Regions from separate parts of the Fictibacillus arsenicus genome, predicted to be linked through region 2. Evidence: a T-box and tRNA genes for the amino acid it is inferred to sense, from the RefSeq annotation. Region 2 holds a T-box; the other holds one or more tRNA genes.

Region 1 (3,475 bases), 1.8 Mb from region 2:
TTGATAACAATACCTTTTGTGATTTTGTCGAGTTCTTTTTGTTTATCAGAAATATGCTGGTTAAGAGCTTTTATCTCTTCATCTTTTTCTTCAACTTGTTGTAAAAGTGAATCATAATCCTTCTGAACATCATCTCTTTGATTAATTATACTTGTAACTTCCTCATACTCAGAGTTCATTTGACTCAATTCTGCTTGTTTATTGCTCTGTTCCTCTCCTGCATCAGCTACTTTTTCTTCAATAACAGCCAGATCATTTTTCAAACTCTCTATCTCTTCATTAATCTCATAAGCCGTTATTTTTTTATCATCTAACAAAATAGAAGCTTTATTATAACCCCATGCATGTGCACAATACAAGCTAACCAAAACTAACACAAAGGTGATTGCCCCAAAATAAATCCATTCTTTTTTTAGCTTTTTAAAATCAAAAAATTCTTTAAACAAAACTTATTACCCCCTTCTAAAAAGACATCACTCCTTAAATTTATTTTCTTAGTAAAACTTTATGTCACGATTAAGGAAACAAAAAAAGCATTCCTACGTTTGTAAGAACGCTTGCTCATCTATAATTTCTAAAAAGAAAAAGAACTGAAATAATTAGGATTGTTATAAAAACAATGATAAGCCTCATGGAATAAAATATTTTACCTATCATGATTTCAATCACATTCATATAGCGGGCAATATCAGAAACTAAGAAAATTAAAGAGGTAATACAAACTGTGATTAAAACATAACCTATGATCGTCCCAAGCTGCACTCTATACATATGTTTCCCCCCCCTTATACTTAACTATTCAATGTACAAGAAAGAGGTTCACATCTGGGCATGAACACATTAAAAGGAAGATAAAAAAGCCAATGCCGTTTAGCATTGACTTAAAAGTTAGTATGTAATGGTACCGGTGGTCGGGGTCGAACCGACACTCCAGAAGGAACACGATTTTGAGTCGTGCGCGTCTGCCAATTCCGCCACACCGGCATTGTAAAGCTTTTAAAACTTGTATGGAGGCGGCACCCGGATTCGAACCGGGGGATAAGGGTTTTGCAGACCCGTGCCTTACCACTTGGCTATGCCGCCAGATAAAATTCAAATGGAGCGGAAGACGGGATTCGAACCCGCGACCCCAACCTTGGCAAGGTTGTATTCTACCACTGAACTACTTCCGCAAAAATATCTCATTCATAAATATAAAAAATGGCTGGGCTAGCTGGATTCGAACCAACGCATGACGGAGTCAAAGTCCGTTGCCTTACCGCTTGGCTATAGCCCAACACATAAATGGGGCGGACGAGGGGAATCGAACCCCCGAATGTCGGAACCACAATCCGATGCGTTAACCACTTCGCCACGACCGCCACAATATAATTTAAATGGCAGGGGCAGTAGGAATCGAACCCACACCAAAGGTTTTGGAGACCTTCGTTCTACCGTTAAACTATGCCCCTGTAAGGATAAATATGTTTATAAATAAATGGTGGAGGGGGACGGATTCGAACCGCCGAACCCGGAGGGAGCGGATTTACAGTCCGCCGCGTTTAGCCACTTCGCTACCCCTCCACAAAATGAAGACAGGTTCTATTGTAAGTTATTTACGACCTATTTTCAATACGTTTTTTATTCCAATTAAGGAAGAAAAAACTGGTGCCGGCTAGAGGACTTGAACCCCCAACCTACTGATTACAAGTCAGTTGCTCTACCAATTGAGCTAAACCGGCAAAAAAAATGGTGGCTCGAGACGGAATCGAACCGCCGACACGAGGATTTTCAGTCCTCTGCTCTACCGACTGAGCTATCGAGCCAAGAGTTAAATCTCTTGAATGTAAAAACCACCAGAAAATAAAAATGGCGGACCCGACCGGGGTCGAACCGGCGATCTCCTGCGTGACAGGCAGGCATGTTAACCACTACACCACGAGTCCATGTTCATAAATAAAATTGGTTGCACCCTATGGGCACTCCAGATATTTCATGGTCAAGAAGAATCTCGACGTTTTTCATGAAATAATATTGGTTGCGGGGACAGGATTTGAACCTGCGACCTTCGGGTTATGAGCCCGACGAGCTACCAGACTGCTCCACCCCGCGATGATATAAAAGTTTCGGACGATGTATCCGAGTATGATATTGACTGTCTCTTCCTCTACATGTTTATCTTAGAAGCGTATCCACGAGACATGTCGTCGTGATTTCACAGAAGCTTACGCTCCATGCTCCACCCCGCGATGATATAAAGTATTAAAAGTTAATGGTGGAGGATGACGGGTTCGAACCGCCGACCCCCTGCTTGTAAGGCAGGTGCTCTCCCAGCTGAGCTAATCCTCCATATAATATAAAGTTGGTTATGTATAAAAATGGTGACCCGTACGGGATTCGAACCCGTGTTACCGCCGTGAAAGGGCGGTGTCTTAACCGCTTGACCAACGGGCCAGTGTTTAAAGTTAGAGAGGTATGTATCTGGCGGAGAGCAAGGGATTCGAACCCTTGATACGGGGTTGACCGTATACACGATTTCCAATCGTGCTCCTTCGACCTCTCGGACAGCTCTCCAATATGGCTCCACAGGTAGGACTCGAACCTACGACCGATCGGTTAACAGCCGATAGCTCTACCACTGAGCTACTGTGGAATATGTATGGCTCAGCGACGTCCTACTCTAACAGGGGGAGACCCCCAACTACCATCGGCGCTGAAGAGCTTAACTTCCGTGTTCGGTATGGGAACGGGTGTGACCTCTTCGCCATTATCACTGAACCAATTATATAGAGAGTATGTTCTCTCAAAACTAGATACGACGTTTCCAAACGTTTCGTGCAATTTTAAGGATAAGCCCTCGACCGATTAGTATCTGTCAGCTCCACGTGTCGCCACGCTTCCACACCAGACCTATCAACCTCATCATCTCTAAGGGGTCTTACTCACTTAACGTGATGGGAAATCTCATCTTGAGGGGGGCTTCATGCTTAGATGCTTTCAGCACTTATCCCGTCCACACGTAGCTACCCAGCTATGCCCCTGGCGGAACAACTGGTACACCAGCGGTGTGTCCATCCCGGTCCTCTCGTACTAAGGACAGCTCCTCTCAAATTTCCTGCGCCCGCGACGGATAGGGACCGAACTGTCTCACGACGTTCTGAACCCAGCTCGCGTACCGCTTTAATGGGCGAACAGCCCAACCCTTGGGACCTACTTCAGCCCCAGGATGCGATGAGCCGACATCGAGGTGCCAAACCTCCCCGTCGATGTGGACTCTTGGGGGAGATAAGCCTGTTATCCCCAGGGTAGCTTTTATCCGTTGAGCGATGGCCCTTCCATGCGGAACCACCGGATCACTAAGCCCGACTTTCGTCCCTGCTCGACTTGTAGGTCTCGCAGTCAAGCTCCCTTGTGCCTTTACACTCTGCGAATGATTTCCAACCATTCTGAGGGAACCTTTGGGCGCCTCCGTTACTGTTTAGGAGGCGACCGCCCC
Region 2 (3,475 bases):
TACACCAGAATTAATGTATTATGCCCGGGCAATGATGGGCCAGTATTATCGGCCTTGGGAACCATACATGACTGCAGCTCTCATGTATTTAATTCTGACTCTCGGTATGGCTTATATCCTTTCCAAAATTGAACGAAAATTTGTTTATGATTAAACAACTCGGTTTCCGGGTTGTTTTTTACTTGTTTAGGTAACATTTTTTAAGACCTGGTCCCATATATTGTATTATTGAGATTTTATATGGGGGGGACTTGCTTGATCACGATCGCTTTTTCACACCCGTCTGACGGAATCGCTGTCCTAAAAAAAATGATCCGGACGGCAGTCAAATTTAAAATTAACCCTTCCTTTGCCAAATTATCTGATGCTTCTTCAAAAATTCTTGAACTGCACATACATGATAATAAAGAATTCATTTTGGATGTGTTAACGGAATTTACAAGGAATAAGGTAGAAGATATTTGTTTAAAGGAAATGATTGAACATGCCTTTTTTTATAGCGACTCTGCTGAACAGAAGGAAATATTTTCAATATCTAAGAGCATTATCTTAGGGGAAATCGAAGGGATCCCAGAGGTCAAAAGCTTGCCATGTCTGAGTGGACTCATACGAGGTCAGTGGAAGTCTATCTTAGCTGAAAAAAGAAACTTCTTAGAGTTTGAAGCGTTTTTAAAGTTTCGTCTTAAAGATTATTTAGCAACTTTGCTTAGGATTGTTGAATGTGCTATTGATGAATATAAATTAGAGCTTGAGTATCAATTATTTATTGAACAATTACGTACGTGCTTATCAAAACAAAAATCTATTTTTAAAAATGATATTGTAATTATATTTGATTATGAGAATGTAGTTATATTTGATGAACAGCAAAATCAGCTATCAAAAACTGAACTAAAGAACTTGCATGATAGGGCAATGAAATTAACGAATGCCGTTAACTTAGATGAACGACTCCTCGGACCTTTAATCGGATTAGCTCCTTCATCTGCCCGGATTTATGCATATGATATGGATCACCCGCTTCTGCAAACGGTAAAGAATATTTTTCAAGAGAAGGTTATAATATCACCAATTGAGAAGATGTCTTTAAAGGGTAACCCGTATCCGTATAAAAAAAAGTCATAAACTGTCATTGGCCTCTTGCTTTTTGATAGATGACTGCATATAATAAGTTTATAATTTTATCATTTAATCAGTATTGATAAGGACATGAAGCAGCTTTTACGGTTTTTAGAGAGGGAAGTTACGGCTGAAAGCTTCCTAACACGAAAAATTGCTTTACCACCTTGGAACTTCAGCGGTGAAACTTTAAGTAATCGCTGACGGCAGCAGTCCGTTATCCTGTCCGAGTGCCGTAATTTATTATTATTTTGCGGAACAAGGGTGGAACCACGAGATAATCACTCGTCCCTTCTATAGGGACGGGTGTTTTTTGTTTTATATAAATAAAAGGAGATGTTTTTTATGTCGTCAATTTCAATTACATTCCCAGACGGATCGCTCAAGGAATTTCCAAAAGGAGTAACTTCAGAACAAGTTGCTGAAAGTATCAGCCCTAGCTTAAAGAAAAAAGCTGTAGCAGGAAAAGTAAACGGGCAATTGTATGACTTTTCACGCCCGATTGAAGAAGATGCATCGATTGAGATCGTAATGCAGGATTCACAAGAAGGTCTTGAGATGACTAGACACTCTAACGCTCACTTGCTCGCTCAAGCGCTAAAGCGTTTGTATCCAGATGTAAAGCTTGGAATCGGCCCGGTGATCGATAACGGTTTTTATTATGATGTAGACATGTCTCATAATTTAACACCAGAAGACCTTCCTGCGATTGAAAAAGAAATGAAAAAAATTGTTAATGAGAATCTTCCGATCGTCCGTAAAGAAGTAACTCGTGAAGAAGCTCTTGAAATTTATGAGAAATTAAATGATCATTTAAAACTTGAATTGATCCGTGACCTTCCTGAAGGAGAAAAAATTACGATCTATGAACAAGGTGAGTTCTTTGACCTTTGCCGCGGACCGCATGTACCTTCAACTGGTAAAATCAAAGCCTATAAACTAATGAGCATCTCTGGAGCTTACTGGCGCGGAGACAGTGACAACCAAATGCTTCAGCGTATCTATGGATCTGCATTCTTAAGCCAAAAAGATCTTGATGAGTATCTGCACTTTATTGAAGAAGCACAAAAACGTGATCACCGTAAACTTGGAAAAGAATTAGAACTCTTCATGTTCTCAGAAGAAGCGCCTGGAATGCCTTTCTATCTTCCGAACGGTCAAACAATTCGTACAGAGCTTGAAAATTTCTCGCGTGAACTTCAGCGTCAAGTTGATTATGATGAAGTGCGTACACCATTTATGATGAATCAGCGCCTATGGGAGCAATCCGGGCACTGGGATCACTATCACGAAAACATGTATTTCTCTGAAGTAGATGATACAAAGTTCGCGATGAAGCCGATGAACTGCCCAGGCCATATGCTTATCTTTAAAAATAAGCTTCACTCTTACAGAGACCTGCCAGTACGTATGGCTGAATTTGGCCAGGTACACCGCCACGAATACAGCGGTGCATTAAATGGTATGATCCGTGTACGTACTTTCTGCCAGGATGACGCACATATTTTTGTAACACCACAACAGATTGAAAGTGAAATTAAAAACGTATTTAAGTTAGTTGATAAAATTTACAGCACATTCGGTTTTGAGTACTCAGTAGAACTTTCAACTCGTCCTGAAGATTCTATGGGTGATGACCGTTTATGGGAACAAGCTGAAGGTGCATTGAAGAATGTATTAGAAGATCTGGGTATGAACTATCACCTTAACGAAGGTGACGGCGCATTCTATGGTCCGAAAATCGACTTCCACATTAAAGATGCACTTAAGAGAAGTCATCAGTGCGCAACAATTCAGCTGGATTTCCAGATGCCTGAAAAGTTCGACCTTACTTACGTAGATGAAAATAACCAAAAGGTTCGTCCGGTCGTTATTCACCGTGCGATCTATGGTTCGATCGACCGTTTCTTAGGAATTTTAGTCGAGCATTTTGCAGGTGCATTCCCAACTTGGCTGGCACCCGTACAAGTGAAGCTGATCCCTGTATCTGATGTTCATAACGAATACGCGTATAAACTGCAAGAAGACTTGAAAGAACATGCGGTACGTGTTGAAATCGACACAAGAAATGAGAAGATGGGTTATAAGATCCGTGAAGCTCAAATGAAGAAGATCCCTTACATGCTCGTTCTAGGCGATAAAGAAATTGAAGACAATGCTGTAAACGTTCGTAAATATGGCGAGCAAAAATCAGAAACAGTTTCTTATGAAGATTTTAGAGACAAGATTCTAGCTCAAATTAACGAAAAAAGATAATTTTAAAAAGAAGCTGACCCAAAAGATACCATTTTTTTGGCGTCGGCTTTTCTATTTTTGTTTAAGTGTTACAAAAAGGAGTATTTTTTAGTGGAATTCA

What was found. The T-box of region 2 lies ahead of thrS (threonine--tRNA ligase). A T-box ahead of a tRNA ligase gene usually reads a tRNA of that ligase, here a tRNA-Thr.
Region 1: it has a tRNA-Thr gene. The T-box ahead of thrS (threonine--tRNA ligase) is inferred to sense a tRNA for this amino acid. The anticodon was not compared.

The regions. Positions count from the first base shown of each region.
Region 1 is NZ_CP016761.1:537,837-541,311, reverse strand. Features, by position in the region: gene ABE41_RS03045 (coiled-coil domain-containing protein) at 1-446, opposite strand, end outside; gene ABE41_RS03040 (hypothetical protein) at 562-771, opposite strand; tRNA gene ABE41_RS03035 (tRNA-Leu) at 900-984, opposite strand; tRNA gene ABE41_RS03030 (tRNA-Cys) at 1,009-1,083, opposite strand; tRNA gene ABE41_RS03025 (tRNA-Gly) at 1,098-1,172, opposite strand; tRNA gene ABE41_RS03020 (tRNA-Gln) at 1,202-1,276, opposite strand; tRNA gene ABE41_RS03015 (tRNA-His) at 1,286-1,361, opposite strand; tRNA gene ABE41_RS03010 (tRNA-Trp) at 1,378-1,451, opposite strand; tRNA gene ABE41_RS03005 (tRNA-Tyr) at 1,479-1,563, opposite strand; tRNA gene ABE41_RS03000 (tRNA-Thr) at 1,646-1,721, opposite strand; tRNA gene ABE41_RS02995 (tRNA-Phe) at 1,730-1,805, opposite strand; tRNA gene ABE41_RS02990 (tRNA-Asp) at 1,850-1,925, opposite strand; tRNA gene ABE41_RS02985 (tRNA-Met) at 2,015-2,091, opposite strand; tRNA gene ABE41_RS02980 (tRNA-Val) at 2,253-2,328, opposite strand; tRNA gene ABE41_RS02975 (tRNA-Glu) at 2,359-2,433, opposite strand; tRNA gene ABE41_RS02970 (tRNA-Ser) at 2,462-2,553, opposite strand; tRNA gene ABE41_RS02965 (tRNA-Asn) at 2,558-2,632, opposite strand; rRNA gene rrf (5S ribosomal RNA) at 2,642-2,757, opposite strand; rRNA gene ABE41_RS02955 (23S ribosomal RNA) at 2,825-3,475, opposite strand, start outside.
Region 2 is NZ_CP016761.1:2,751,406-2,754,880, reverse strand. Features, by position in the region: gene ABE41_RS14205 (amino acid ABC transporter permease) at 1-154, shown strand, start outside; gene ytxC (sporulation protein YtxC) at 256-1,125, shown strand; T-box leader at 1,190-1,415, shown strand; gene thrS (threonine--tRNA ligase) at 1,465-3,375, shown strand.